Regions from separate parts of the Neobacillus sp. DZ-9 genome, predicted to be linked through region 2. Evidence: riboswitches for the same ligand, from Rfam matches in the RefSeq annotation. Region 2 holds a riboswitch; the other holds the start of a gene.

Region 1 (16,128 bases), on a different contig from region 2:
AAACCAAGAGGAGTCATTTCAAGTGTCAGTGACGACAAAGGAAGAAAGGTTGTAACCGATTTCTTTTCTGAATTTAAAGAAAGAATATTTCCAGTTGGCCGACTTGATTATGATACATCTGGATTATTGTTACTAACAAACGATGGAGAATTTGCTAACATACTTATGCATCCAAGAAATGAAATTGAAAAACTGTATGTTGCCAAAATCAAAGGAATTCCGTTAAGAGAAAACATTAGAAAATTGGAAAAGGGAATTAAGCTTGAGGACGGTAAAACAGCACCTGCCAAAGTAAAGGTTCTTTCGGTAGATAAGAAAAAACAAACAGCCATTGTTGAGATCAGTATTCATGAGGGCCGCAACCGCCAAGTTAGAAGAATGTTTGAAGCTATAGGTCACGAAGTTATGAAATTAAAGCGGGAGCGATATGCTTTTTTAACCTTACATGGCCTGAAGGCCGGAGAGGCAAGAGAACTAACTCCGCACGAGGTAAAACAATTAAGAGCCCTTGCAAATGATGTTTCTAAGAAAAATTCATAGAACCGTCACAATTAACAGCGAGGGTTTACACTATGATAGGATTGAAAAATGATATAATTTAGACTACTTGTGTCAGGAGATTTAATGGAGGGTTGGGAATGAAAAAACGGCGATTAGTAATTCGAACAGTAATATTACTTGTTCTAGGAGCAGCCGTTATCTATACGCTGTATGCTAATTTTACAAAAGACAATAAATTAAAAGTGGCGGTAGGTGAAACGGCACCAGATTTTGTTTTAACCGATATGCAAGGCAACAAGCATCGCCTTTCAGACTACCGGGGACAAGGGGTATTTTTGAATTTTTGGGGAACATGGTGCCCGCCTTGTAAGAAGGAAATGCCTTATATCAATAATCAATATCAGCAATTTAAGGACAAAGGGGTTCAGGTTTTATCAGTCGATATCCAAGAATCTGAACTTGCTGTTAATCAATTTGCTGAACACTATAAACTTGATTTTCCGATTATGATTGATACTGACAAGGAAGTTATGACAGCCTATGGAATCGATCCATTGCCAGCTACATTCTTGATTGATAAAAACGGCAAGGTGGTTAAATACAGTACTGGAGAAATGTCTGAAAATACGGTCAGGGAATTTATGGAGCAAATAAAACCTTAGGTAACAGGGAGTTTTTTAAATGAAAGATGTTAAATGTGAATGCGGGCACGTTAATCCACATGGAACTGTGTTATGCGAAGCATGCGGAAAAGTCCTGGATGAAAATGAGAAAAAGAATCCATTGATTGATATGCGCTACGAAGGCAGTGCACGCCGCTCACAAACCTATAACAAAACAATTATAGATAAAATTTGGAACTTCTTTTCTTCAGTAAAGGTCGGAGTTTGGCTTATTATTATTACCCTAATTGCTTCTTCGCTTGGCACAATCCTGCCACAGGAAATGTATATTGACCAGCCTCCGGAAGTGTACTATGAAGAGGAATACGGCTGGTTTGGTAAATTATATTATCAATTAGGTTTTAATGATTTGTATGGTTCATGGTGGTATTTATTATTAATTGCCATGATAGGTATTTCTCTTGTTATTTGCAGCCTTGACAGGGTCGTCCCTTTATATAAGGCATTAAAAGCCCAACGAGTAACAAGACATGAAGGCTTCTTAAAGCGCCAGCGCGTGTTTGGAGTCAATTCACATATGGATAATGACGACTTTACGGTCATTAAGAAGCATCTAAAGGAAAAACGATACCAGGTTCGTGAGGAAAATGGAGATTTATTAGCTGAAAAGGGCCGTTTTTCAAGATGGGGCCCTTATGTTAACCATGTTGGGTTAATTATCTTCCTATTTGGCGGAATGCTTCGTTTTGTGCCTGGAGTGTACGTTAATGAGAACCTTTGGGTCAGAGAAGGCGAAACAGCCCTTGTGCCCGAGACTGGGGAAAAGCTTTATCTGAAAAATAATCAATTCATCCTGCAGCATTATGATAAAAACAAAGATAAAACTTTTAAAAAGGCGATTGAAGAAGCAGGTGAAGTAGTTAAGAATTACCAATCTAACGTTATTCTTTACAATCGTGTCGGTGAAAATATTCCCGGAGAAAAACCAAAGCTTGAAAAGATAAACGATTATAAGGTTCAAGTAAATCATCCTTTAACCTATGAAGGGTATTCTATTTTCCAGGCGTCGTTTAGAAGTGACCTTGAAGCTATGACATTTGCCTTGACCAATAAAAAGACAAGTCAATCCTTTGGTGAAATGAAAATCAACCTTAGGAATCCAAAGTCAGTTTATGAACTAGGTAATGGCTACTCAGTAAAAGTTCTTAGTTATTTTCCTGATTTTGAATTTGGAAAAAATGGAGAACCATCTACAAAGTCAAGAGTTCCAAATAACCCTGCCTTTGTTTTTCGGATGATATCACCTGAAAATCCAAAAGGAGAAACGAGTTTCGTTGCAATCAGACAAACAATTGAACCGTCAGGTAATAATACTTATAAAATGGCCTTTAAAGGCATTGAGACTAAAAATGTTTCCGGATTTATCGTCCGCAAGGATTCATCATTATGGGTCATCATATTAGGCGGTATTATCTTTATGATTGGTGTCATTCAAGGAGCTTATTGGAACCACCGCAGGATCTGGGTGCAAAACAAAAACGGTGAGGTTTGGATTGCGGCACACACGAATAAAAATTGGTATGGACTTAAGAGAGAAATAGAAACGGTTTTAATCGATACGAAGCTGAATATGCCGGATGATCAACTTCAAATGGAAAAACAGGATAAGGAGGTAGTTTAGTTGGTAACAATAAGTAGTAATTTATTGTTTATTGCTTTTATTCTTTATTTAGCTGCAACGCTTTTTTACGGCGGTTCCATTACCTCTAAAAAGGGGGAGACGGATAAGAAAGGAACTAATCGCTGGGGGAAAATTGCTGTCTTTTTAACAATTATTGGTTTTATATCACAGTTGGGCTATTTTATAACAAGATGGATTGCAGCCGGGCACGCACCGGTTAGTAATATGTTTGAGTTTACAACTTTCTTTGGAATGGCTTTAGTTGGTGCATTTATAGTTATATATTTTATTTATCGAACAACTTTACTCGGTTTGTTTACAATGCCTGTTGCGATTCTGGTTATTGCCTATGCAAGCATGTTTCCTAGAGAAATAACCCCATTAATACCGGCATTACAAAGCTACTGGCTTCATATCCATGTAACCACTGCAGCCATGGGCGAAGCAATTTTAGCCATTAGTTTTGCTGCTGGATTAATTTATCTGGTTAAGGCCATTGATCAATCGAGGTCATCTAAACGAACCTTTTGGCTTGAAGTGGTCATGTTTTCGCTTGTAACGGTACTGGGCTTTGTCGCTGTTTCCTCGGCATTTTCAGGGGCAGGTTATCATGAGAAATTTACCTGGATTGATAAACATGGAAATGAAGCAAATCTTGAATATACGATGCCCGCTATTACTGGCCCGCATGAAGGAAAACTGTTGACAAAAGAAGGGTTTAAACCACTGGTAGAAATGCCGGCTTTCATTAATGCAAAAAAATTAAATACGGTTATATGGTCATTGATGGCAGGACTTATCCTTTATGGATTAATTCGCGTTATTTTAAGAAAGCGGATTGCAGCTGCACTTAAGCCGCTAGTAAAAAATATTAAGCTCGATTTCGTTGATGAAATTAGCTATCGATCAGTACTAATTGGATTCCCCGTGTTTACACTTGGGGCACTAATCTTTGCGATGATTTGGGCACAAATGGCATGGTCGAGGTTCTGGGGATGGGATCCAAAAGAAGTATGGGCTTTAGTTACTTGGCTTTTTTATGCGGCATTTATGCATCTTCGCTTATCGAAGGGATGGCATGGAGAAAAATCAGCCTGGCTTGCCGTAATAGGCTTTGTCATTATTATGTTTAATTTAGTCGCTGTAAACCTAGTCATTGCCGGTCTGCATTCCTACGCAGGCAGTTAATTTAAAAAAACCTTCACTTTAAGTGAAGGTTTTTTTAAAAAGCTGTGTTAAAGGGAAATATTGATTTTTTAACACTGTTCATTGGAGCGGAAGGCACTAAGACTCCTGCGGGAGGACGGGGCAGGGGAGACCCCGCAGGCGCTTCAGCGCTGAGGAGGCTTCCCGGACCGCCCTAAGGTGCGCGAAGTGCCTGGAGTGGAAATGAACAGACTAAATTAATAAGTGTTAAAAAAAGCAATAGTAATTTTCAAAAAAATACCTTTGTCATAATATTGACACTTTTAATAGGAGTAATTCCCTGAAAATATAGCAAAAACCATTACCATTTTGTAAAATAAACCTCATGGGGGGATTAATAATGGAAAAAGACGTGAAAATCTTAGTAGTAGACGATGAAGAAAGAATTCGCCGCTTATTAAAAATGTATTTAGAGCGTGAAGACTATACAATTGATGAAGCTGAAGACGGTAATGAGGCGTTAATCAAAGCAATAGATAATGACTATGATGTCATACTCCTCGATTTAATGATGCCCGGCAAAGATGGTATTGAAGTTTGCCGTGAGCTTAGGGAGAAAAAGGCAACTCCCGTTATCATGTTAACGGCAAAAGGGGAAGAGGTTAATCGCGTTCAGGGATTTGAGGTAGGAACAGACGACTATATTGTGAAACCTTTCAGCCCAAGGGAAGTTGTCCTGCGTGTAAAAGCTCTTTTAAGAAGATCTTCACAAACTAGCTATCTGCAAACCGAAACAACTACTAAGGATGTAATTGTGTTTCCACATTTAACTATAGATAATGATGCCCATAGAGTAGCTGCTGAAGGCAAAGATGTAAGCTTGACACCTAAAGAGTATGAATTGCTATATTTTCTTGCCAAGGCACCAGATAAAGTATTTGATCGCGAGCAGCTATTAAAAGAAGTTTGGCATTATGAATTTTTTGGTGACTTGCGAACCGTTGATACGCATGTAAAGCGTCTCCGCGAAAAGTTAAACAAAGTGTCTGAACAGGCAGCAAGAATGATCGTTACAGTTTGGGGTGTAGGGTATAAATTTGAGGTAATTAATGAATGACCTTTTTAAGAAGTGTTGTAGGTAAACTTTGGTTTACCATCCTTTTATTAGTATCTTTTGTATTATTTATCCTAACAGTCATGCTTTTGGAATACACCCAAAACAATAACATCAAGGTAACAAAAAGTGATTTGACACACACAGCTGAAAAAATTTCCCGTGTTCTCGAAAACCATCCTAATGATAAATTTCCATTAGGATTAGAAATATCTTGGGAGATTCTTGATAATGATACCAAAGTGCTAATTGTTAAAAACAAACAAGATATCTATTACTCTCCGAATACGGAAAAGGGAAAGAAATTATCCATTTCAGATATAAAAATTGATCCAGAATTATCTAAAGTATTTAATAAAAACATTACTGTCGAAAAAATCTCAAACCTCTCATCAGAAAAGATAAGGAATAATGACGATGCCAATTATTCCATTATTGGTGTACCTCTTCACTTGACTGGTGAAGAAAATGGTGCTGTGTTTATTTATCAATCTTTGGAAGACATGCAGGAAACATCCCGCTCTACAACAAGATTTATTTTACTTGTCGCTGGTGTTGCGATTATTCTGACAACTATATTTGCCTTCTTTTTATCAACCAGAATAACGGCGCCATTACGGAAAATGAGAGAGGCAGCGTTTGAAGTGGCGAGAGGAAAGTTTGATACTAAGGTACCGATTCTAACACATGATGAAATCGGGGAACTGGCAACTGCCTTTAATCAAATGGGACGACAATTGAAATTCAATATGAATGCCCTTAGTCAGGAAAAGGAACAGCTCTCTAGCATATTAAGCAGTATGGCAGATGGAGTAATCACCTTTAATCGGGATGGAACAATATTGATCACCAATCCGCCTGCAGACCGCTTTCTTCAATACTGGTACTATGAAAACGGTGAATTTGGACCTAGTTCGGAGGCCATTCCATCGCAAGTCATGGAGCTTTTTCAGGAGGCAGTAGATACAGAGAAAGAACAGGTCGGGGAAATTTCTCTTCAGGGCCGCCATTGGGTAATCCTTGTCAGTCCTTTATACAGCAATCGCTTTATTCGTGGAGCCGTTGCGGTCTTAAGGGATATGACGAAGGAAAGGCAATTGGAAAAAATGAGAAAAGACTTTATTGCCAATGTTTCACATGAACTTAGAACTCCCATTTCGATGTTACAGGGATACAGTGAAGCAATTGTGGATGATATTGCTGAATCCCAAGAAGAGAAAAAAGAAATGGCAAAGGTTATCTATGATGAATCCCTTCGTATGGGAAGGCTGGTGAATGAACTTCTTGACTTAGCTCGAATGGAAGCGGGACATATCCAATTGACAATCGATGAAATAAATATTTCTTCATTTATAAATAGGATTATCCATAAGTTTCAAGGCCTTGCTAAAGATAATGAGATTCAATTACACGCTGATATAGATGACCAAATTTCCGTTGTTTTCTTTGACCCTGATCGGATTGAACAAGTTTTAACAAACTTAATTGACAATGCCATAAGACACACACCAAAAGGCGGTTCAGTCCGGTTAAATGTAACTTCAGAAGACAAGGGGATTAGAATAGAAGTTCAGGATTCAGGCTTAGGGATTCCTGAAGAAGATTTACCATTTGTTTTTGAACGCTTTTATAAGGCCGATAAAGCAAGGACCAGAGGAAGGGCAGGAACTGGACTGGGACTTGCTATAGCCAAAAATATTATTGATGCCCATCGGGGGCATATTTCTGTTCAAAGCAAGCAAGGACAAGGGACGACATTTTCCTTCCTGCTTCCTCGAAAATAGTAAAAAGAACAGGTATTTTGCCGATTGTTCTTGATTCACGAGGAACATTTTTAAAGCCTATCCAATTCGGATGGGCATTTTTTTGGGTTTCCGACTTCCAATAAATACCTTCCTTTTTACCTAAAAAAAGTCTATATTTATATGTGAAACCTTTTATACATAATTATCGACTAATATTTATGAACGGGGAGGGGAATTGATGGACTCCGTTTTCGATGAACTTTATCAAAAATATCATCATGACGTGTTTCAATTTCTATTTTATATGGTTAGAAACAAAGAACATGCCGAGGATCTTGTCCAGGAAGTTTATATAAGAGTTTTTAAGTCCTATAATCGTTTTGAGGGGAAAAGCAGTGAAAAGACCTGGCTTTTTTCTATTGCCCGAAATGTGGCTATTGACTTTTTTCGGAAGCAAAAGGGATGGAAGGAAAGAATTTTCGAAAAATTTGATTGGTCATCCAATCAAGTTAAGGATGACTATCCTATTCCAGAAGAGATAACTATCCAAAAGGAAGAGATTAAATGGATTTACAAATGCTTAGAATATTGCACGATGGATCAACGAGCGGTAATCATTTTAAGGTATTTACAAGATTTATCCATTGCTGAAACAGCAAAAACCTTAGGATGGACAGAAAGTAAAGTAAAAACAACACAGCATCGATCCTTAAAAGTCTTAAAGAAGCACATGGAAATGTTTTATGAAAAGGAGGGATTAAATAGTGAGAAAGTCAGAGTGGAGCGATAAGCACCTCGAGGAATTATTAAGGCAAATGCCCAAAATACAAGATCATCGCGATCCTCGTGACATTTACCAGAATCTTTCTATAAAAAAGCGCAAATTGCTACCATGGTTATTGCCAGGTATCGCAACTGCAGCGGCCATGCTTCTTTTTCTTATTTTAGTTCCTAACTTAATGGATCGAACAAATAATTCATTTGATCAAGCTCAAGAAAAAAGGTCCTTGGAGCAATCCGCAGCAAATAAAGATGCCGGAATTGCTATGAATAAGGGGGAATCAACCTCAAAGGAGGGGGTAAACTCCGGAACCAAAGAGGCAAAGCTTTTAAGTACTGAAGTCATGAAATCTGCGATTTATGATGATGAAGTGGGTAATGGTAAGGTGTTAACCTATTGGATACCTGACCAACAAGCCCAGATTCTTATTCCTGTTTCTACTATTGTTTCCGACGCAGGCAATAAATCCTGGCTGACTGTTTTTGCAGAAAATATGGCTTCTCTAAAAGAAGAAGAATGGGGATTAAGTGAATTCTACCCGATAAATGCGACTTTGGAGCTAGATAAAAATAATAATACTGTAAATGTTGACGTACCTTCAAACCACCTATACGGACAAGGTGCGACCAATGAAACAAATTTTATTAATGTATTACAAAAAGATATAGCATCAAATAGTAACCTTAGAAAGATAAAGTTCTCAACAAATGGAGAACCAGGTATAGAATTAGGTAATTACGGAAGCAAGCAAGAACAGAATATTGTAAGCGACAAAAAACATGCTTTTTTGTTTTATTATCCTGTGGGCAGTAAATTACCCTACTTAACTCCAACCAAAACTACCTATAAAGATTTTGTAACTGCCTTAGAGGCAATGAGGACGGACCAACCTGAAAATGGTTTGAAAAGGTCGCTTGAGCCATCATTTCAGATTTATGATGTGACCATTACGGACAAAACTTTATCTTTTTCTATTAAGGAGGATTCTACGTTAAAAGATAATCAACTGACATTATATTCATTTGAGGCTCTGATGTTAACCGCTAAGGATTTTGAGGTTGAGAAAATTGTTGTTAAGAATTCCCCGTTAACACATATAGGCCCCTTTGATTTATCAAAGGAAAATAAAGTGCCAATTGCTCCAAATTTGCGCAATATCCAATAAATGTAAATCAACCTATAATGGGTTGATTTTTTTAATTTATGCATAAAATAGTTGATGTCTCCAAATTATAACAAGTATGCTCAGGGTCCATCACCTATTTAGTTTAAGTTCTAAACTAGAAACTGGAAACATATGGTGGATGTGAGTAGAAGATTTAAGGAGGAAAAGGATTAGAATGCGTGACTACATAAAGAGGTTTTTGATTGCCATTATTATGGCACTTTGTGTCAGTTTATTGTTTTTAGGAGGGAAACATTCACAAGCTGCAAGTTTGGAAAAAATGAAGGAATTACAGGAACATTGGATTTGGCCCGCAGATGGAGTCATTTCTGATACATATGGAACAAGGCAGGGAAAACATAAAGGGATAGATATTGCTGGGAAAATCGATACGCCGGTTCTGGCGGTTGATGACGGAATTGTCATCAAATCGTATTTTTCCAATACATACGGAAATGTCGTGTTTATTAAACACCCAAGTAAGGTTGTTACTGTTTATGCACATTTAACTCGACGTAACGTTTATGTTGGCCAAAGCATAAAACAAGGTGACGTCGTTGGAAAAATGGGGAGAACTGGACAAGCCACAGGAACCCATCTTCATTTTGAAACACATGAATTAGAATGGAGATATGATAAGAAATATGCAATCGACCCTCAAAGGCTTTTAGGAAAAGCGGATGTAGGTGAGTTTGTACAAGGCGGAGTTGCTTCTAGCGGATATGTTGTCCTTGAAGCTAGCACACATATTAAAAGCTCAACTAAAGGCCGTACAATTCACACAAAAGCTAATAAATATGTCGTTCAACAAGGTGATACCCTATACTCGATTTCTAAAAAAAGTAATATTTCCGTCGAGAGATTAAAGGATATTAATCATTTGTATACTGATGTGATTAAACCGCAACAAATATTATTTGTCGAATAAAGGAGTACGTGACCCGTGAATGATATTGTTTACGGGTTTAATTATTTTTACTTAACAAAATACCATTTCTCAAGTATAATAATTTTATAATTTCATATCGATCTATCTTCGGGGCAGGGTGAAATTCCCGATCGGCGGTATTAGAGTATACTCTTAAGCCCGCGAGCCTTTTAGGCAGGATTTGGTGCGATTCCAAAGCCGACAGTATAGTCTGGATGGGAGAAGATGGAGGTTCTGCAAGCGTTCAAAAAATAATGATTTTGAGAACGTTTATTAAGCGTGCCTTTGTACTCCCTCAAGTATTTTTTACTTGGGGGTTTATTATTTACAGGGCATCAGTATGCTGAACCTCTCTTCCTAAGGTGATGGATCAAAAAAGGAGAGAGGAAGATGAAAGAAATGAAGAAAACAAATGTAAAGGCCATGGTTTCAATTGCAATGCTCAGCAGTATTGCCTATCTACTAATGCTATTAAACTTTCCGCTGCCGTTTTTTCAAAATTTCTTATTAGTTGATTTCAGTGACATCCCAGCGTTAATTGCAGCATTAATTTTTGGGCCAATTGCAGGAATTGTAGTCGAATTTATCAAAGTTGTACTCAATTATTTAGCGACCGGTAGTCCAACTGGAATACCTGTTGGCCATATTGCTAATTTTCTCGCGGGAATCTCATTTATTTTGCCAACCTATTATTTATATACTAAAATGAAAACACGTAAGGGAATGACCATTGCATTGGTTCTTGGGACAATTACGATGGCCGTGATCATGAGTATTGCCAATTACTTTGTCATTCTTCCAGCATATACAGCCCTTTTGAAATATCCTGACATGCGTAACATAGTTGTGCCTGCAATCCTTCCGTTTAATATTATTAAAGGTGTGATTATGTCATCTATCTTTATGTTATTATTCATTCGACTGCAAACGTGGATAAATAAATTATCCGTAATAAAAAGTGTATAATAAGAAAAAGGCAGCCAAATAATGTGGTTGCCTTTTTCTTATTGCAAAATGAAAAACCCTCTTCAAATTCAGAAGAGGGTTAGCAGCTTAACAATATTTTTTTGACAAAATATTATTCGAATTTAGTTGCATTGCCATCGAATGGCTCGTCAGCAACCTTAATGGAATCTGTTGGGCAGCCTTCAAATGCATCCATCATGTCATCAACTAAAACATCAGGAATTTCAACGATTCCTTCATTATCGTCAAGAGTTACGAATGCAATGCCTTCATCATCGTAATCGTAGATATCTGGTGCTGCTGCTCCGCATGCGCCACATGCGATGCAAGTTTCCTTGTCAACAATTGTGTACTTTGCCATGAAAAAAACCTCCCAGTAATATAACAAAATTCATCCATATTATATGGAAATGCATTACTCATATCTATTGTAAAACTGTACGAGTAACTTTTCAATAGAAAGTTGCTTTTATATAACCCGGTTTGTTGATTTGTTTATGTTACTTTAGCATAATTTTGAGCAACAAGAACTGTCATTTCATGTTAAAATAAGAGAGAAAAAATGGGTAATTTGTCGATACCATCAGAAAAGTGTGGGGCGCTTGATGAAACAAATTGAATCGATTCTTCTAAATTGTTTAAAGAAATTAAATAGGGAAAGGACGATTTATTCCATCTATCACCTTTTAAATGGGAAAAAATCATCACAAACGATTCAAGATGCACATTTATTTTCACTGAAACATTTATTTGGGATATATGATACTCTAACTCGAGAATCCTTCGAAGATATCATTCGCAATATGGTTAAAAAAAAGTGGATCCACAATTGTGGGGAGCAGCGATACATCCTTACTCCAGATGGAGAGGTAAATTTAAATGACAATAAGATGCCCAGCTTTCTGAATGGTTGGGATTATCACCCATTTACAATGAATTTTTGGGAAAGATTATCTTTGTTAGTCCAAGTAGCTTCAAATTTTGTGTATCATGAGACCCAATATATCCCTATACAAAAAAATAAAGATGTTCATTTTTGGTTGAAAACAATAATAAAAGAAGTCCAAGTACCCAGGCAGAAAATGGGAAGCATGCTTTATTCAGAGCTGGTAGATAGTTTTAAAGAAGCCAACAATACTGATCCTTCTGTTTTAATCTTCCGATTGACAGGGTATCAACAAATTGGGTTAACTTCTGAGCAGACAGCTAAGAGGCTGAATATGGATATTCACGATTATAATATTGAATTTATCAATATTATCCATTACTTGCTGCAAAAGATTAATCGAGAACCAAAGTACTTTCCATTATTATCGTTGCTTATGAGGGATTTAAAACAAAATAATGAATTAACAATTTCATCCAGAAAAACATGGAGTCTATTAAATCAAGGATATTCCCTTGAGATGATTGCAGACAAAAGGCATTTAAAGTTAAGTACAATTGAGGACCACTTTGTAGAATTTGCCTTACATAAAAATGATTTTTCAATTGATGACTATGTAGAAAAAAATCTGCAGGACACAATTCTGGAAATTTCACGGCAAACTAAATCACGGCAGCTTAAGTTAATCAGGGACAAAGTGAAAACGGCCAGCTACTTTCAAATAAGATTAGTATTGGCGAAGTATGGTGAGCGATAATGGAGTTAGAGATTCTATTAAAAAAACATTTTGGCTATGACTCATTCAAGATAGGACAAAAGGAAGTAATCACTTCTATTTTAGAAGGAACGCATACTTTCGCCATGCTTCCAACTGGGACAGGAAAGTCCTTATGTTACCAGCTTCCTGGGCTTATTCTAAAGGGCCACATATTAATTATTTCTCCTCTCCTTTCCCTAATGCAGGATCAAGTAGAGCAATTTAAGCGCTTTGGTGAAAAAAGAGTGGTTGCATTGAATTCATTTCTTACACAAGAGGAAAAAAATAGTGTCCTGCGCCAGTTAAACAAATATAAATTTATCTTTATTTCACCGGAAATGTTAAGTGTTCCTTTTATTTTACGAAAGCTTGGTGAGCTGTCCCTTTCCTTGTTTGTCGTAGATGAAGCCCATTGTATTTCACAATGGGGATATGATTTTCGACCTGATTATTCGAAACTGGGCGATATTCGCCAACATTTGGGAAATCCTTTGACACTTGCTCTCACTGCAACAGCAACAAAGAAAGTTCGGAAGGATATAATTCAATCACTTTGTATTGAAAATTGTAAAAAAATGGAATCAACCATAGATCGTCCCAATATTGCTTTTAAAGTGGAGAAAATAGCGGATTACAATGATAAACAAGATCGGGTAGTTGAGTTGGTTTCTAAACTGCAGAAACCCGGAATTATTTATTTTTCCAGTAAAAAATCAGCTGAGCAAATGGCTTCTTTATTAGCAGAAAAGGGAATTTGCCGAACCATGGCCTATCACGGGGGACAGGATCCTGATACTAGGGTATTAATCCAACAGCAATTTATTCACGGGCAGTTGGATGTCATCTGTGCTACTAGTGCATTTGGAATGGGTGTAAATAAAGAAAATATCCGATTTATCATCCACTATCATATGCCTATGCAATTAGAATCCTATCTTCAGGAAATTGGGAGAGCAGGCCGTGATGGAAAACTTAGCATCTCCATTTTATTGTACTCTCCGGGGGACGAGTACCTTCCGATTCAATTGGCAGAGGGGGAACTTCCATCAGAGCAGCAAATTGATTGGCTGTTTTCTAAATTAGAGCAGGAAGAAGAGTATATGGATGGGAAGCTCCAATTGAATAATCATTTAAGAGAGCTAGGCGGTTTTAATGAAATTCAATGGCGTATCCTTGAGGATTTGATTAATGATGCACCACAAGACAGCCAAAAAGAACTTCAGAAAACCATTCAATTATTTTTGAAGAAAAGGTTAACCGCGAAAATGAACAATATATATCAAATGAAAACATGGGTGGAATCAAATGTATGTAGAAGGGAATTTATTTTGGATTACTTTGATGATGCATTCACCAATAAGGTGATTCCATGCTGCGATCAATGCGGGCTTCAGCTGAAAGATTATCATTCTTCTATCGACCAGACGAAAATGACAACAAATGAACTATCATGGATGGAGTATCTTGGAAAAATATTAAAGAAGAATGAGTTGAGCGAATGAAAAAGAAGTATAATGAATTGATAAAAAACTTAACTGACAAAGAGTTACTTCTTCACCTCTATATGACGCAAATCATCCTTTTAGTCATTTCATTCATATTAGGGTTTATTTTCTTTGATCATTTCGCTTATATGAATAATTTGCACTTTAAGGACTTTAATATAGTTCTAATAGGGATCCCATCAGGAGTAGCTGTTGTGATGATCGATATAATCTTAATGAACTGTCTTCCATCCTCCTATTATGATGATGGTGGTTTAAATGAAAGAATTTTTAAACATAGAAATGTTCTTCATATCTTCATCATTGCGGCAATTGTCGCTTTTAGTGAGGAATTGTTATTTCGTGGGATCATCCAAACAAAAGTAGGTCTCATACTGGCCAGTATTATTTTTGCCATTATCCATTATCGCTATCTTTTTAATTGGTTTTTATTTTTAAATATAGTCGTCCTTAGTTTTTTTATCGGTCTGATATATGAGTGGACAGATAATTTAGCCGTTACGATTGTCATGCATTTTATCATCGATTTCCTATTAGGTGTATATATAAAATTTAGACGTTCACCAGGTAATGACGACGAGAAAGGAGTTTCTACGTGAATAAAGAGGAGCCGTATCGAGATCAAGCTGAAAGGTTAAAACAGCGGATACAAAAAATTAATGAAAAAATTGATGAATCAGGTGATTTGCCGCCAAGAGAGCAGCTGCACCGGCAAAAAAAGAAGAAAACAAAATGGAAGTTTAAATACCCGGTTATTCGTCTGTTGGTTCTATTCTTTATCCTTTTACCTGTCATTATTTTCAGCGTGATATCGTATCTAGATGGTAAGAAAATAAACAGTACCGTTAAGACCTCTGGGGATTCTGTAGGCTATGAAACTATTAATCTAGAAAAAACAGAAATTGAAGAGAAAAATAAACAGGTCGATGAGCAGCAAATAGAAAGTAACGAAGTAAAAACTGAAGCAACTGAAGCAGCTAATACTGAAGAGAATAGTACAAAAGAAATTTCCACAGCTCCGAGTCCAGTCAACATCGATGCAAATAAGTCAGGAGACAAAAATAGTCAGCCGATACAAGAAACAAAGAAGAGCCAACCACCTGTACCCAAAAAGAAAAGTAAAATTGTTTACCACACGGTTCAGCCAAAAGAAACCTTATATCATATCGCGATGGAGTACTATAAGTCTCAATCAGGCATGGACATTATCAGAAAGGCCAACCATATTCAAGGTAATAATATCGATGCAGGCCAAGTACTTAAAATACCATTGAATAACTAACCGATCTATCTTTAGATCGGTTTTTTTATATATAAATCATAATAAAGCGGACAAGTTCATATTTATATACGGAGAAATGGAGGCTGATAAAATGGATTCTCCAATCCAATTACTTGAAAATACGGATCAAGCCACAAAGCAGGCACTTGAAAATGTTAGAAAAAGAAAAGAAAAGTTTGACAAATTTAAAAACTGGCATAAATTATCAATCTGGGGAACAATCATATTGGCTGCATTATTCTTCCTTTATTTATATATTACCGTTGCCAGTGTTTATTCTTATTCGTTTGCTGCAATGTTTTCTGCTTTTGTCAATGATTCTAAAAACTTTACCTTCTTAGTTTTTTCTGTTGGGATGTATGGAGCCATGAATTTACTGAAAGAGAAGAAGGATAAAGCAGAAAAGGAATATCATGAACTAAGATGTGAAATTGTTGACCGCAGTAAGGACTACTGGAAAAAAGAAGAGGAATGGAAAAACCGTCATTTAGTATTTGAGATTATGAAAAAAAATTATGATATAAACCTTTATCATGAAAAGAAATAGAAGCAGAGCCATCTGCTTCTTTTATCAATTAGAAAATCTTCTGTTTTCCACGTTCCTCTTTTAAAATTTCCACTGCTTCACGGAAGCGCTGTGAATGGATAATCTCACGTTCACGTAAAAAGCGAAGACTATCATTAATATCTGGGTCATCACTAATGTTAATCAACCATTGGTACGTTGCCCTGGCTTTTTCTTCTGCTGCTATATCTTCATATAAATCAGCAATAGGGTCACCTTTCGCAGTAATATAGGTAGCAGTAAAAGGTGAGCCTGCAGCATTATGGTAATATAGTGCACTGTCATGGTCAGCATAATGAGCCCCTAATCCTGCTGCCTTCAATTGCTCAGGGGTAGCATCTTTTGTTAATTTATACACCATTGTGGCAATCATTTCGAGATGGGCAAACTCTTCGGTACCGATATCTGTCAAAAGTCCAATTACTTTATCAGGTATGGTGTACCTCTGATTTAAATATCGTAATGCTGCGGCAAGCTCTCCAT
Region 2 (16,128 bases):
GATGCCTATAAATACCGCTTTGACCCATTTGATGTGACGAAGATTTGGTCCCACAAGGATTATCCGCTGATCGAGGTAGGACGCATGGTGCTTAATCGCAATCCTGAGAACTATTTTGCAGAAGTGGAGCAGGCAACTTTCTCGCCTGGAACAATGGTACCAGGAATCGAGGCATCACCAGATAAAATGCTTCAAGGGCGTTTATTCGCTTATTCCGATGCCCATCGTTACCGTGTTGGCGCGAACCACAATCTATTGCCGATTAACCGTCCAAAGGTTGAAGTGAACAACTATCAACGTGACGGTGCGATGCGTTCCGACAACAATGGCGGAGGTTCCATTTATTATGAACCGAACAGCTTTAGCGGACCAAAGGAAGCACCAGAACATAAGCAAACAGCCTTTGAGGTTACAGGTGCAGCAGAACAAGCAGCATATGATCAAAACGATCATTACACTCAAGCTGGGGATCTTTATCGACTAATGTCTGTGGATGAGCGGACACGTTTAGTAGAAACAATCGTTGGGGCGATGAAGCCTGTTGAAAGAGATGATATTAAGCTTCGTCAAATCCAGCATTTTTACAAAGCTGACCGAGAGTATGGCGAGCGGATAGCAAAAGGGCTAAATCTGGCCATTCCCCAGGAAGTTAAATAAATCTAGTAAACTATTAAGACCGTTCAGTTACTGAGCGGTCTTTTACCATTAAAGAATATCTGAATTTTCTACAAAAAACGACAGCATTTTCCCTTTTCTCCTATTAAACTTATTTATAAAGTCAAGGGGGGAGAGAATTGTTTAAATATAAAATCTTGGTCATCATGTTGATTTTTATAGGTGGTCAAGTACTATTACACTCAACGGCCTATGGCAAACAATACATAACCTATGAAAAAAAATCGTTTTTCAGTTTTTATGCTGATCAGCTTTTTGAGAGAAATAATAAACAAATTCATTCCATGGATAGGAAACCTTCCTATTATGATCAACTTTTGGCGCTGCAGCAAACACCCTATAATTTCTCAGTTAAACAGAAGGTGGCTTCAACACTCATAGAGGAACCAATTCGGATAACGTTTGCAGGGGATGCGATGTTTGATTGGTCAGTAAAGCAAACAGTCAAACAAAAAGGAGCGGATTATCCTTTCGAATATATTAAAACGGAACTTGATTCCAGTGATTTAAGCGTAGTCAATCTAGAGACATCCATTACCACCGGAGGGACTAAGCAAGGGAAACAATATACCTTTCGTTCAGACCCAATTGCGTTATCAGGACTAAAGAACGCGGGTTTTCAACTCGTTAGTCTGGCCAACAATCATTCGCTTGATTTTGGGCTACAAGGGTTTACGGATACAGTCGCCAATTTAAAGCAATATCAATTGGATTATGTCGGCGGCGGTTTGAACAAAGATGAAGCGTATGCAGCCAAATCCTATAGAATAAAAGGGAAAATTGTTAAAATACTGGCTTTTTCAAAGGTTCTGCCTGACTTTAGCTGGGTAGCGACAACTTCAAAACCTGGACTTGCGAATGGTTATGATATCAGTCTGATCAACCGAACCATTCAAACAGAAAAAGAGGATGCCGATTATTTATTCGTGTTTATCCACTGGGGCATTGAAACGAAGCGCACTCCTGAACCCTTCCAGCGAGAATGGGCAAAGTTAATGATTGATGCAGGTGCGGACGGGGTTATTGGAAGTCATCCCCATGTTCTGCAAGGCTTTGAATATTATAAAGACAAACCGATTGCCTATTCGCTCGGAAATTTCCTCTTTCCAAACTATATAAAAGGGAATGCAGCGCAAACGGGTGTATTACACTTGGATATAAAGAATGAAAAAATTGGGATGACTTTTGTGCCTTATCGTATCTCTAATGATCAAATTGTAAAACAAAATGATCGGGAACAACTTACTGTATGGAATGAACTCCAGCGACTTTCCTTCGGTGATTTGCAAATTCAAGATGGGATGATTAAAGACCCGGCTAGCGTTGCTGAAGCCGGAAACTAGAGAAGCAGAGGTAATTTATTTACCTCTGCTTTTTATGTGATTAATTTACAATTTACTGGAAAAAATACAGGTAATTAGAATGTGAAGGAGAAGTCATGTGAATCTGAACGTGATGTATGGGGCCATTTTTATTTTTTCAGCAATAAAATGGGGTGATTGGAAAAATTGGGGGGCCTATTACCCTACCTTTCTTTTCTTGATGGTTGGGGATTTGGTGTATCAGTTTTTATTTTTTAAACATAGCATGTGGGAATATGTTCCGATTGGAAGCGATAAATTATGGGCAAAGCACACACATATTGCTTTCTTAGTTATGTTAATAAAATATCCTGTGACGATCAGTATTTTTCTCGGCCATATGCCTAAGGCGGTTTGGAAAAAAATGCTTCATATCCTGGCTTGGACTCTTGTCTATACGATAAATGAATACACAGATCTGAAATTAGGAGCCATGGTCCATAAAAACGGCTGGAATTTATGGTGGTCTGCATTTTTTAGCTTTGTTATGTTTTCTGTTTTGGCTGTCCACTATAAAAAACCATGGTTAGCTTGGATCCTATCAGCGATATATGCTGCTTTTCTATGGAATATATTTAATATTTCACAAGATATTTTGAAATAATTCCTTTCGCGCGCAACCTAGGACAACATAGGTTGTTTTTTTGATGGAAATTTTTATGAAATATTATATTAACCGAATTATTAAGGAGGGATTTGAGTACTAAATTTAGAATATTTATAATATGATGATTTTAAAAGGGGGGATTTGCTTGGGAATCCAAGTAATAGAAAAAGAAGAGATAAAAGTAGTTGGAATTTCTTGGAGTGGAACTTATTCAGAAGCTGAGCTCATTCCGAGTCTATTTAAAGAGATGGAGAATCGTTTAAGAGAAGTTCCCCATCAAACGGAAGAGCCAGTGTTGATTGCGCCGTTTCATAGCAGGGAAACGGAGTTTACCTATTATGTCGCGAAACCGGTAGAAAAAATTGAAGCCATCCCAGAAGGCATGGTGGGATTTGCTATCCCGCGAAAAAACTATGTCGTTGGAGTCCATAAGGGCAGAACAGAGGAAGTTAAGAATACATATCTTAAAATGTTCGAATGGATGAAGGAATATGGCTATGAACAGGATCACTATGCTTTAAGTATAGAAGTCTATAAAGAAGAACATAAACAACAAAATGCAAATGGAGATCTCCATTTTGAAATTTATTTACCTGTGAAAACATATTAAAATAAAAGGACATTCCAGAATTTTTCTGAAAATAGGAGTCCTTTCCCTTTACTCTTTTATTAAAGTATACTACCATAGAAAGTATATTTTAATAATTCCTTCGGGGTAAGGTGAAATTCCTAACCGGCGGTGATGAAGCGATGCTTCTTAGTCCGTGACCCGGTTAACGTACTCGTTAAACGGTGGATCTGGTGAAATTCCAGGGCCGACAGTTAAAGTCTGGATGGGAGAAGGAAAAAACAGGGTTATGAAAAGGTCAAAAATTGCCTGTTTCTAAGCCTTGCTTTCCTATTGTCTTTATTTGGACCCTGAAGTGTAAATCCTTCAGGGTTTTTTGTATTCCTTTATAAAGGAGAAGAAAAAATGTTTACCGGAATTATTGAAGAAATTGGGTCAATCATAAATATTCAGAGGACAGGAGAATCGTTTGTACTAACCATTGACGCGAAAAGAATTCTTGAAGACGTCCATCTTGGTGATAGTATTGCTGTTAATGGTGTATGCCTGACTGTGACCTCCTACACGAGAAATCGCTTTACCGTTGATGTAATGCCGGAAACCGTTAGGGCTTCGAGTTTAAATATGGTTAAACGTGGTTCTAAGGTCAACCTTGAAAGAGCAATGGCTGCTGGAGGAAGGTTTGGTGGTCACTTCGTTTCAGGGCATATTGATGGTACAGGAATCATTAAAAGCAAAAAAGCATTAGAAAATGCCGTATATTATGAAATTGAGGCAGACCCCGAATTATTAAGATATATCATTGTAAGAGGATCTATAGCAGTTGATGGGACTAGCCTTACCGTTTTTGCAGTTTCCGAAAATAGCTTTACCTTATCTTTAATCCCGCATACCCTTGGTGAAAGTATATTAGGGCAAAAAGACTCTGGTGATATCGTTAATTTGGAATGCGATATGATTGGCAAATACGTGGGACATTTTATGAATAATCCTGGAAAAAATAATCAGCACAAAAGTAGTGGAGGAATTTCCGCTAAATTTTTAGAAGAAAACGGCTTTTATTAAAAGGAGTGATTATCCGTGTTTGATACCATTGAAGCAGCAATTTCTGATTTAAAAGAGGGAAAAGTGATCATTGTTTGTGATGACGAGGGTCGGGAGAATGAAGGTGATTTTTTGTCGCTCGCTGAAAAAGCGACACCAGATGTTATCAATCTTATGGCTACCCATGGAAAAGGCCTAATATGTGTTCCAATTGATGAAGAACTGGCACAAAAGCTGGAACTTGATCCGATGGTTTCAAAAAACACTGACCCGCATGGAACCGCCTTTACCGTAAGCATTGACCATAAATTTTCAACTACAGGAATTTCAGCATTTGAACGCTCAGCAACGGTCCTAAGCATGATTGATCCGGAATCAAAGCCAGAAGATTTTAAAAGACCGGGGCACATTTTTCCACTTGTCGCAAGAAGCGGGGGGGTTCTTAAGCGAACAGGACATACCGAAGCGGCCATAGACCTAGCTAAACTCTGCGGCTCAGCGCCAGCGGGAGTCATTTGCGAAATTATGAATGAAGACGGAACAATGGCCCGTGTCCCAGAACTTCGAAAAATTGCTGATAATCTAGAAGTAAAAATGATTACCATTGAAGATTTAATTAATTACCGAAAGAATAAAGAAAAAGATACTGCAAACAAATTCTAAAGAAATAAATTTTTTAGAAATTGATGATTGGAGCGGAAGGTGCTCGACTCCAGCGGGAGTACGGAGCAGGGGAGACCCCGCAGGCGCGCAAATTGCCGAGGAGGCTCCCCGGCACGCCCTCGGAAAGCGAGCGCCTGTAGCGAAAATCATCAACTAAGTTTATCGCCAAATAAAAAAATGGAGGAATTAAGATGGGACATATTTTTGAAGGAAATTTAGTAGGCTCAGGATTAAAGGTTGGAATCGTCGTAGGACGTTTCAATGAATTTATCACAAGTAAATTATTAAGCGGAGCGCAGGATGCACTAAAACGGCATGGAGTAAGTGAGACTGATGTTGACGTTGCATGGGTTCCGGGCGCATTTGAACTGCCGTTAATTGCTCAAAAAATGGCAAACAGCAAAAAGTATGATGCTGTCATCACACTTGGTACCGTTATTCGCGGTTCTACTCCACATTTTGATTATGTTTGTAATGAGACAGCAAAGGGAGTATCACGTATAAACTTAGACAGCGGGATTCCAGTTATTTTTGGTGTTTTGACAACAGATTCGATTGAGCAAGCCATTGAGCGTGCCGGTACGAAAGCTGGAAATAAAGGCTGGGAAGCAGCTGCAGGTGCAATTGAAATGGCAAACTTGTGCAGAAATCTCGATAAATAATTGATATTATTGCAAAAAAACATATACAATTTATAAAACTTTATTTATAATTTCAATTAACAAAAAATATATATTGAAATTTAGGTGTTAAAATCTTTTTAAGAGGATAACTTAAAAGGGAAGTTGGTGCAAAGCCAACGCGGTCCCGCCACTGTAAATGGGAGTTTACCTATATTAAAGTCACTGTCGAATTGATGGGAAGACATAGGAAGCAATGATCATGAGCCAGGAAACCTGCCTATCTTTTAATCGCCGAAATACCTACGAGGATAGGGGGTGAACGACTAGTCTCTGCTACTTATGACAGTTATTCTGTTTTTCAAACCAACATCTTCCGTTCATGGGGATGTTTTTTTTGTATCGGAAGAACTTTAGCTTGGCGGAGAAAACTTTATTTTTTGTAAATTAAGCTATTTAATTAGTATAAAGGGGAATAAAAATGAAGAAATTATATTCGCTATTAATCGTAATGTTATTGATTTTAGGTGCTTTATCAGGCTGTGCGGAAAAGAAAGAACAGGTTAAAGATGGAAGCAACACAAATGTTGAAAAAAAATCTGAGAACATTACTTTTCCCGTCACAATAAAGGATGCATTAAATAATAATGTTGTCCTCAATAAGAAGCCTGAAAAAATTGTTTCTCTAATTCCTAGTAATACCGAGATTGTTTTTGCATTAGGCCTTGGGAAGAACGTAGTGGGTGTATCTGATTTTGATAACTATCCAGAGGAAACGGCTAAAAAAGAGAAAATTGGCGGACAAGAGATTAATCTAGAAAAAATCATCTCCTTAAAGCCAGATGTAGTATTTGCCCATGCATCCAATGCTCAGAATTCAACTGATGGGTTAAAGCAGTTAACGGATGCGGGGATTCCGGTAATCGTTGTGAACGATGCACAAAATTTTGACCAAGTTTATGATTCTATTGACATGATAGGAAAGGCAACTGGGGAAAAAAAGAAAGCTGATGATATGATTCAAGGAATGAAAGATAAATTAGCAGAAATTAAGGCAAAGGCTAAAGAAATTAAAGAAAAGAAAAAGGTATTGGTTGAGGTATCACCTGCTCCAGAAATTTATACACCTGGTAAAAATACTTTTATGAATGAAATGCTAACGATTATTAATGCAGAAAATCTCGCTAATGATCAAGAGGGCTGGATTAAAATTGATCAGGAAGCTATGATTAAGCGAAATCCTGATGTCATTATAACTACATATGGATATTATGTGAAAAATCCAGCTGAACAAGTGTTAACCAGAAAAGGCTGGGAAAATGTCAATGCAGTTAAAAATAAACAAGTAATCGATGTTGATTCTGATCGCGTTACACGTCCAGGACCAAGGATTGTTGAAGGAGTAGAGGACCTTGCAAAGGCTATCTATCCAGAAGTTTTTAAATAATAAGGTATTCGCCTATGTGGCAGCTGGCATTTTCCTTATTTTTTCCATGTTATTAGGAATATCAATTGGCACCGTTTCTGTACCGGTGCCTGCCATTATTAAAATTATCAGCGCGAAATTCTTGGGATTTATTTCACTTGATGCAATCGATCCAATGTATACAAGCATTGTTATCAACATTCGCCTGCCTCGAGTGTTATTATCCGGTCTTGTAGGGGCTGCTCTTGCGATAGCAGGGGCGGCTTTTCAAGGTCTGTTAAGAAACCCGCTGGCAGATCCTTATACATTGGGTGTATCATCTGGAGCCTCTGTGGGTGCGGTCCTTACCCTTTTTTTTCAAATTTCACTTCCATTTATCGGCCCATTCACACTCCCATTGCTTAGTATCGTTTTTTCCTTTATTACCATTTTCTTGGTGATAACATTTGCTCGTAAAATTGAGCGCTCAATGAGAGTGGAAACGATCATTCTAACAGGTATTATTTTCAGTTCATTTCTGGGAGCTATAATTTCTCTAATGATTGCGCTTACCGGAGATGAGCTAAGACAGATTATAGGCTGGCTTCTTGGAAGTGTATCGATGAGAGGCTGGGAATACATAAAAATCATTTTGCCATTTTTCATTCTCGGTTCAGTAATCCTTATCTTAAATGGAAGAGAGTTAAATTCCATGTCCTTTGGGGAAGAGAGAGCCCGCCATTTAGGTGTCAATGTGTATAAGAGAAAGCTGATTATCTTGTCGGCTGGTTCTATTTTAACAGGAGCGGCGGTGGCTGTATCGGGAACAATAGGCTTTGTTGGGCTAGTTATCCCACATCTTTCGAGGCTGCTATGGGGGCCGGATCATAAACATCTCCTTCCTTTATCCATTATTACCGGAAGCGGATTTTTAATTTTAGCTGACCTTGTTTCAAGAATCGTTATTTCTCCGACTGAACTCCCGATTGGAGTCATTACAGCCTTAATCGGTGCACCCGTATTCGCAATAATCCTATTACAACGAAAAAGGATGGAAAGAAGTGGTTAAAAGAATGCTCAGCGTTCAACAGGTTACAGGTGGTTACTCTAGCGAAGCCGTTTTAAAAGATATTTCTTTTGAAGTCAAACAAGGGGAATTGTTTGGGATACTAGGCCCAAATGGGAGCGGAAAAACGACACTTTTGAAAATGCTAAGTGGTATTTTACCGATACAGAACGGCCGGATTCTGATAAATGAAAAATTGCTGCAGGATTACAAGCCAAAGCAGCTGGCCCAAATTATCGCGGTCCTTTCACAGCACTCCTCGCAATCGTTTGCGTATTCGGTAAAAGAAACAGTTTCTCTTGGCCGATATGCTCATCAAAAGGGATTGTTTCAAACATGGAGTACGCGGGATGAAGAAATAGTCCAAAAAGTAATGAGGCAGGTTGGTATCTCCTCGTTTCAACATAAAAATATTCAGGAATTATCGGGCGGTGAGAAGCAAAGGGTTTTTCTTGCACAAGCGCTGGCTCAGGAGCCGGAAATCCTTCTTTTAGATGAACCGACGAACCACCTGGATTTATCTTATCAAAAGGAATTACTTGACCATTTAAAACAATGGACGGCACAAAACAGATTGACCGTCATTTCTATTTTTCATGATTTAAATCTTGCGGGACTATATTGTGATCGCTTACTGTTGCTTGAAAAAGGCACCATTAATATCGACCATATTCCAAATGAAGTACTTAGGGAAGAACGAATTATGGATGTATATCATACAAATATCCAAAAACACCCGCATCCAAAAGTGGCAGCTCCGCAAATGGTTTTATTACCTGAAGTTACTAAACAGGAAATCATTGAAATAAATGAAGATTTGGTACATGTTACATATGATTATATCGAGCTTAAATCCCCCATTCCATTAAGAACAATGTCCTCGGGCGTTATAGGATCTGGAACTGGGTGGCACCAGACTTTTGTGAACCGTCATGTGGACAAAAACTACAACTGTAATGATCATCGATTGGAAATGGCGGCTTTCTTACGATCAAAAGGATTTGAGCCATCCGAAACCGTAGGAATGATGACGGCTGTAATATTGGAAGATGCCGTATACCAACAATTAAAACTGGATGAATTCTCCATATTTGTACTTGTTACAGCAGGAGTTGGCAATGCGGTTGATGCATCTAGAAGTGATAGGCATACGGTTGAATTGGTGCCTGGCACCATCAATACATGGATTTTTGTAAATGGAGAGCTGACCGAGGAAGCTTATATTCAAGGAATAATGACCGCTACCGAAGCAAAAGCAAAGGCCTTGCATGATTTAGAGGTTATCGATCAAGTTACTGGCACGATTGCTACAGGGACATCGACCGATAGTATTCTAATTGCCGCTACTCAAAATGGAAAGTTATTGGAGTTTGCTGGAACCATCACTCCCCTAGGGAAACTTATTAGTAAAGCGGTATATCAGTGCACCGTAGAAGCGATTCAAAAGTCCTGTAAGAGGAAACCATGATGATTGTATATCATTTAATATCGATAACCATTGCTTATATCATTGACTTACTGATAGGTGATCCTCCACGTTGGCCACACCCCGTTCGATGGATTGGTTCGATGATTTCGTTTATTGAAGGGAGATTGAATAATGGAGGATCCAAAAAATTAAAAGGGGTTATCATGCTCCTTTTTGTGTTATTCATATCCTTTATTGTTTGTTTGTTAATAGTGTTAATAGGTTACAAGATTCACCCCATTGCCGGGATTTGTATAGAAAGTATCATTATCGCAACAACGATTGCCCAAAAAAGCTTGAAGAAGGCCTCGTTGGATGTTTATCTCCCATTAAAAAAAGGAGATTTAATGGAAGCAAGAATAAAACTTTCCTATATTGTAGGCCGGGATACTGACTCATTGGCTGAGGGGGAAATTGCCAGGGGAGCAATAGAGACGGTTGCTGAAAATACGAGTGATGGAGTAACAGCACCGTTGTTCTGGGCTCTAATTGGCGGTGCACCACTTGCAATCGTTTACAGGGCAGCCAATACTTGCGATTCGATGGTTGGTCACGTAAATGATAAATATAAGGAATTTGGCTGGGCTTCTGCCAAATGGGATGATCTGATGAACTGGATTCCGAGCCGGATAACGGGAGTCTTCATGTTGATTGCCAACCGTCCGGAACACATGAGTTTACGTAAGGCCTGGGCTATTTTATTTCGGGATGCTAAAAAGCACCCAAGCCCAAATAGCGGCTGGGGAGAAGCTGCTGCAGCTGCCATTATGGGTATTCAACTTGGCGGTATCAACTATTACAAGGGAATGATATCAAATCGGGCAAAGATGGGGGAACCAATCCTGCCCATTCATTCAGGCCACATCATAAAGGCAAATGAAATTTTAAGCAAAACGGTCCTTTTATTTTTACTATTTTTATGGATTGGAGGGATAGCCCTTGAATTGGCCTTCACATGGCTCAAATCCGCAGTATCTATATAAAGCAATGGGACTTAAACTCCCTGACAAGCAGATTGATTTTAGTGCCAATATTAATCCGCTTGGTCCGCCGCCATCTTTACAGGAAAATTGGAATAGCTTTCTTCAAAAAATAATGGTTTATCCAGATCCTTTTGCGTCCAATCTTAAGGAAAGAATAGCAAATAACGAAGGCCTAACCGATGATTCCATTTTGATCGGGAATGGAGGTGCAGAGCTGATTTCCCTAATAGGAAGGATGATGGCTGGAAAAAAAGTATTGTTAGTGGAACCGGCCTTTTCGGAATATGAAGCAGCTTGCCGGGCTAATCAGTGCGAAATCTTTTACCATCAATTAATCGAACCAGCCTTTGAATTGAACCCTGATGATATACTCCCAAAATTGGAACAGGCAGATGCCTTGTTTCTATGTAACCCAAACAATCCAACAGGCATTCAGTATCCAGCATCAACGATCCTTTCAATTATAGAGGCAAGTGAAAAGTACAATTGCTTCGTAATCGTAGATGAGGCTTTTTATGATTTTTTAATAGATTATGAATTATTGACACCTTACTTAAACAGATTTTCTAACTTAATCATCATTCGTTCGATGACAAAGATGTTTGCCATCCCGGGTATTCGCCTAGGCTATATGTTGGCACAACCTAAAATCATTGCGGAACTCAGCTCGTTGCAGCCTCATTGGAGCGTCAATGCCATTGCATTATTGGCAGGTGAAATTTGCATGCAAGAGGCATCCTTTATCGAAAAGACTAAAGACTTTATTTACAATGAACGGAAAAGGCTGTTTCATTTCCTAAAAGATCAAGAATACCAGGTATCGGATTCTAGCGTTAATTTTTATTTATTGCGGGATCCTTTTATTGAAAATCAGTATGAGTTGTTTGAGTTTCTGATTTTAAAGGGATTCGTTCCCCGACATACCCTTAACTTTCCTGGTTTGGATGGAACATGGCTTCGCTTTGCGATTAAAGGTTCTGAAGAAAACAATCAGCTCATGGAGGTGCTGGCGGAATGGAAAAGGTCTCAACATTGATCTTTATAACAGGCGGAGTACGAAGTGGAAAAAGCAGCTTTGCAGAGAGGTTGGCAGTGGATATGGCAGAGTCCTGTGGGGGAAAGCTTCACTATCTTGCAACTGGTGTCCAATCTGATGATGAGATGAGAAAAAGGATCGTTAAGCATCAGCAAGATCGGGCAGCAGGGAAGCACCATTGGAAAACGGTTGAGCAATCTGTCCAAATAGGAAAGCTAGTAGAATATTTTACCGATCGAGATATTATTTTATTAGACTGTGTCACGACTCTATTAAACAATGAGCTTTTTATCAGTGACCGGGAATGGGATGAAAGCTTTTTAAAAAAGGTTACAGAAAATATCATCACTGGAATTATGGATATTAAAAACCGGGCAAAAAAAACAATTGTTGTCAGCAATGAGGTTTTAAATGTGCCATTAGACGGTAACAAACTGGTTTTCCTATACGGGAAAATGCTGGGACACATTCATCAGCAATTAGTAAAGGAAGCAGACCAGGCTTATCTTGTTGAGGCAGGTATCCCGATCCTAATGAAATAAGTGAAAGGATGAAAGGCGACATGATCCAGGTCTAGAAGTAAGGAAAATCAGGGAATTAAAGGATAAAAGGTTTGATGATCTTGCTTCCCAAATGAAAAGCCATATAAGATGGGATGTTTTGAAAGATCGAATCATGAATTGGAGTACAAAATGATAAAAATGCTAAAAGGTTTCTTAATTAATCTGCAATTTTTTACGTCTATTCCCATTCCATTAGAAATACCCATGGATAAGGAGCATTTAAAGAAATCTGTACAATCCTTTCCCCTATTAGGATTATTTCAGGGGAGTATTTATACTATTCTCATCTATGTTTGTTTAGAATGGACCCCATTCTCACAGCTGGCTGCTGCCTTCCTGCTATGGCTGGCAACCATTCTTCTTACAGGAGGAATCCATTTAGATGGCTGGATGGATGCTAGTGATGCGTACTTTTCTTATCGGGACCGCGAGAAAAGACTAGAGATTATGAAAGACCCTCGAACGGGTGCATTTGGAGTTTTATCGGTAATCATTTTATTGACCTGCAGATTTATCTTTATCTATGAGATTGCGAAGAACATCCAATTTTCATCTTACATCTTGATTATGGCAATCCCTTTTTTAAGTAAAAGTGTAATGGGTGCTCTCTTATTCACCGTTAAATCAGCCAAAAAAGAGGGTTTAGGCTCTTTGTTTCAAAGTGCCGCAACACTGAAAACATTGTGGGTTTACCCCGTTTACATCGCATCCTATCTGTTAGCAGTTATGGTATGGACTCAATCTATCCAGTTCTTAAGTATTTTAATCATTGTTGCTTTGGGATGTTTCTTTTTTAGCCGCTATAAATCTGTAAAATGGTTCGGCGGAATTACAGGGGATGTATTGGGAGCTGCCGTTGAAGGGACTGAGTTATTCCTATGGATGACTGTGTGGTTATTGCATTATTTCGCCATGGCATGACCCTAGCAAATAGAAGAAAAGCGTATTTGGGTTGGGAGGATTCCCCTTTATGCCCTGAATCGACGCAATTATCGACCAATAAGAGATATGAATGCTATTTTTCAAGTGATCTAAAAAGATGTCAGAAAACCGCGGAAATCCTATTTCCTGATCATTCCCTTATTCTATTATATAATTTACGAGAAATGCACTTCGGAAAATGGGAAGGGAAAACCTACACTGACCTGAAAGAAGACAAGCACTATCAAAGCTGGTTATCAGACCCAATGGGATTTGCTCCCCCAGATGGGGAGTCCTTAATGGGATTTACCGATCGAATTCAAGCCGGATGGAAACAAATTGTAAACGAAATAATGAATCAAAACCGGCGTCGCGTAGCAGTAATTACCCATGGCGGGGTCATTAGAATGTTATTAACACAATTTGCGCCGGATGAGAAATCGTTTTGGAATTGGGAAGTAATGCATGACAAAGGATATGAACTAATTTTTGAAAAAGAGGCGTTAAGGAGGGGGCAGCGATGCACTTTGTTACAGGAGGTGCCTTTAACGGTAAAAGAGCCTGGGTAAAAATATCCTACATGGTCAATGAAAATGATTGCTGGATATCTGCATATGATCATCATCCTCTCCCAGAGGAATTGGAAGATGATCAAGATTTGGTAATACTCGAAGGTATTGAAAAATGGCTGAAGGGTCTAGCAGTGGAATATGATGCAAAGCAATGCCGTGAAATCTGGAATAGCTATTTGGACCTTTGGACTTCATGGGAAAAAGCAAAGGCAGATCGGAAGATAATCATCATTGGGACGGATATTACCAAAGGGATTGTACCTATGGAAGCTGAGAATAGAAATTGGCGTGATATTACAGGATGGGCATATCAGGATTTGGCCAAAAAGTCACAACAAATGGATGTCATTTGGTATGGATTAAATCAAAAAATAAAGTAAAGGGGTTTAGGACATGAGAATTTATACAAGAACAGGTGATAAAGGAAAAACAAGTATTATTGGCGGCAGGGTAGATAAGGATGACCATCGAGTAGAGGCTTATGGGACAGTGGATGAAGTAAATTGCTTCGTGGGACAGGCGATAACAGAACTAGACTCGGAATTATTTAAGGATATTCTTCTTGATTTGGAAAAGATCCAGCATGAATTATTCGATTGTGGCGGCGATCTGGCTAATGTGTCTGAGAAGCGGGAATTAAAGCTTCAAAAGGAATCGATTGAGTACTTGGAAAAGAAAATTGATGAGTACATTGAAGAGGCACCTGAACTGGAACGGTTCATTTTACCAGGTGGAACCAAGCCCTCAGCATCGATTCATATTGCTAGAACGGTGACAAGGCGAGCAGAAAGATTAGTAGTGAAACTATTAAAGGCTGATTCGAAGACACCGGAGTTGGCTCTCCAATACTTAAATCGTCTATCAGATTTTTTCTTTGCGTTAGCGAGAGTCATAAATTATCGCATGAAGGTTAACGATGTTGAGTATGTTCGCAGTGCCATTGTGTTTAGGGAAGGAAAACGTAAAAATGAAAAGTAATATGGCAGGTAAACGGATTACTCTGCTCGCCATGCTTACAGCATTGTCGGTAGTAGGCGCTTCAATAAAAATACCTGCAATTGTTGGGAGCGTAGCTTTGGATGTTTTCCCAGCCCTGCTGGCTGCCGCTTTATTAAGCGGCGGGGCAGGAGCTGTCGTTGCCGCATTTGGTCATTTAATATCATCCCTGCTGTCTGGTTTTCCGTTAGGACCGCTGCATATACTTATAGCAGGAGAGATGGCTGTGCTTGTTTGGATGTTTGGCCTAATGTATAAGTATAATAAAAAGATATCCGCAGCGAGTCTTTTCATTGTAGGAAATGCTGTGATTGCACCAATACCTTTCATATTTTTAATGAATAAGGGTTTTTACGCAGCTATTGTCCCTTCCTTATTAATTGGCTCTGTTATCAATACAGGGATTGCTCTTATTGCGATTCCAAGTCTTTCTTCCATTGTTCTATCCACCTTAACAAAAGTCGAGAGAAAAGAATGAGGGATATTATTTCGCTGCCATTGGATACAGACAATTCTTTAATTATTGCCAGTGATAACAGCGGTGCGATTGGAATGAAGGAACATGATCATGTTCTAGTCTCTTACGAATCAGTGGCCTATTATTCCTTTCGAGTAGCGGCTATGGAGTGTATGGCAGCAGGCGGTGTGCCGATGAGTGTAATCCTTCATAACTTTTGTGGAAATGAACCATGGGAAGAGCTATTAATGGGGATACAAAATGGGTTGGCGGAAATAGGAATGAGGAAAGTTCCGATCACTGGGAGCTCGGAAAGTAATTTTCCGTTGCTACAATCAGCCATTGGCTTAGTAGTGCTTGGGAAAAAAACAAATTCTAAAGTAACGGAACTTGTTTTTTCCTCCCAGTTAAAATTTGCTGTTATTGGACAGCCTTTGGTAGGGACCGAAGTCACGGAACAGCCGGAAAAAATTGTTCCTCTTACCATTTTTCAAGAAGTATGCAAGCTGGACGAGATCATGGTTTGGCCAGTCGGCTCGAAGGGAATCTTTTTTGAACTGAATCAAATGTTCCCCCAAGTAAGATTTAGAGTGGAGATGGTCAGCACAGAAGTGGACATCTTTAAATCGTCTGGCCCTGCCACCTGCTTTGTAGTGATGTACAATTCTAAAGAGGAAGAAAGAATAAAGAATATAACAGGTACCTTTTTCCATTCATTACGAGTGTCGAATTTTTAGGCTCCAAATTTAACAGAGCCAATTATAAAAATAGCACGCCTCATCAGGCGTGCTATTTTCCAATGCTTTGCAGTTTTTCGACTAACGAATTTACTCCCTTACCAATTGAATATAAAGCCTGATCTAAATTCTTTTTCCATGAAGGAACTTTTTCTTTGATGGCGGCGCCGATTTTTTCCGCATTTTCATTTAATTCCTTACTGATTTTCTTTGCTTGTTCATTGATCCTTTCCCCAGTATTCGTCTTTCCTTTAAGCTGGTCGTTAATGGAAGTAACCTCAAAGCTATCTTTTGGAAGATAGCGCTGCGATTCCAGCATGATTTCTCTGAAAATCGGAACCACATTGGCTGAGCTTGAGCTCGGCAGGTAATGCTGCCGGTCTGTC

The links. A riboswitch is a leader RNA that binds a small molecule or an ion and turns the genes downstream of it on or off. The one in region 2 is predicted to bind FMN.
Region 1: it holds a riboswitch for FMN, as region 2 does, so the genes downstream of both, AC59HZ_RS02905 (ECF transporter S component) here and ribE (riboflavin synthase) in region 2, are expected to answer to the same signal.

Annotation. Positions count from the first base shown of each region.
Region 1 is NZ_JCAIOL010000001.1:559,128-575,255, forward strand. Features, by position in the region: gene rluB (23S rRNA pseudouridine(2605) synthase RluB) at 1-540, shown strand, start outside; gene resA (thiol-disulfide oxidoreductase ResA) at 639-1,163, shown strand; gene resB (cytochrome c biogenesis protein ResB) at 1,183-2,805, shown strand; gene ccsB (c-type cytochrome biogenesis protein CcsB) at 2,806-3,993, shown strand; gene AC59HZ_RS02880 (response regulator) at 4,352-5,068, shown strand; gene AC59HZ_RS02885 (ATP-binding protein) at 5,065-6,849, shown strand; gene sigX (RNA polymerase sigma factor SigX) at 7,049-7,600, shown strand; gene AC59HZ_RS02895 (RsiX family anti-sigma factor) at 7,575-8,756, shown strand; gene AC59HZ_RS02900 (peptidoglycan DD-metalloendopeptidase family protein) at 8,932-9,684, shown strand; FMN riboswitch at 9,785-9,915, shown strand; gene AC59HZ_RS02905 (ECF transporter S component) at 10,084-10,650, shown strand; gene AC59HZ_RS02910 (ferredoxin) at 10,763-11,011, opposite strand; gene AC59HZ_RS02915 (YpbB family protein) at 11,256-12,293, shown strand; gene AC59HZ_RS02920 (RecQ family ATP-dependent DNA helicase) at 12,293-13,795, shown strand; gene AC59HZ_RS02925 (CPBP family intramembrane glutamic endopeptidase) at 13,792-14,397, shown strand; gene AC59HZ_RS02930 (LysM peptidoglycan-binding domain-containing protein) at 14,394-15,080, shown strand; gene AC59HZ_RS02935 (YpbF family protein) at 15,172-15,627, shown strand; gene cotJC (spore coat protein CotJC) at 15,656-16,128, opposite strand, start outside.
Region 2 is NZ_JCAIOL010000003.1:300,058-316,185, reverse strand. Features, by position in the region: gene katA (catalase KatA) at 1-657, shown strand, start outside; gene AC59HZ_RS09980 (CapA family protein) at 795-2,018, shown strand; gene AC59HZ_RS09975 (CBO0543 family protein) at 2,116-2,640, shown strand; gene AC59HZ_RS09970 (GyrI-like domain-containing protein) at 2,762-3,253, shown strand; FMN riboswitch at 3,346-3,492, shown strand; gene ribE (riboflavin synthase) at 3,617-4,276, shown strand; partial or broken gene ribB (3,4-dihydroxy-2-butanone-4-phosphate synthase) at 4,292-4,897, shown strand; gene ribH (6,7-dimethyl-8-ribityllumazine synthase) at 5,110-5,580, shown strand; cobalamin riboswitch at 5,646-5,836, shown strand; gene AC59HZ_RS09950 (ABC transporter substrate-binding protein) at 6,020-6,985, shown strand; gene AC59HZ_RS09945 (FecCD family ABC transporter permease) at 6,951-8,012, shown strand; gene AC59HZ_RS09940 (adenosylcobinamide amidohydrolase) at 8,017-9,477, shown strand; gene cbiB (adenosylcobinamide-phosphate synthase CbiB) at 9,477-10,460, shown strand; gene cobD (threonine-phosphate decarboxylase CobD) at 10,417-11,496, shown strand; gene AC59HZ_RS09925 (bifunctional adenosylcobinamide kinase/adenosylcobinamide-phosphate guanylyltransferase) at 11,475-12,038, shown strand; gene cobS (adenosylcobinamide-GDP ribazoletransferase) at 12,189-12,980, shown strand; gene AC59HZ_RS09915 (histidine phosphatase family protein) at 12,950-13,549, shown strand; gene AC59HZ_RS09910 (bifunctional adenosylcobinamide kinase/adenosylcobinamide-phosphate guanylyltransferase) at 13,501-13,932, shown strand; gene AC59HZ_RS09905 (cob(I)yrinic acid a,c-diamide adenosyltransferase) at 13,946-14,530, shown strand; gene AC59HZ_RS09900 (ECF transporter S component) at 14,520-15,026, shown strand; gene AC59HZ_RS09895 (ATP-binding protein) at 15,023-15,742, shown strand; gene AC59HZ_RS09890 (transglycosylase domain-containing protein) at 15,795-16,128, opposite strand, start outside.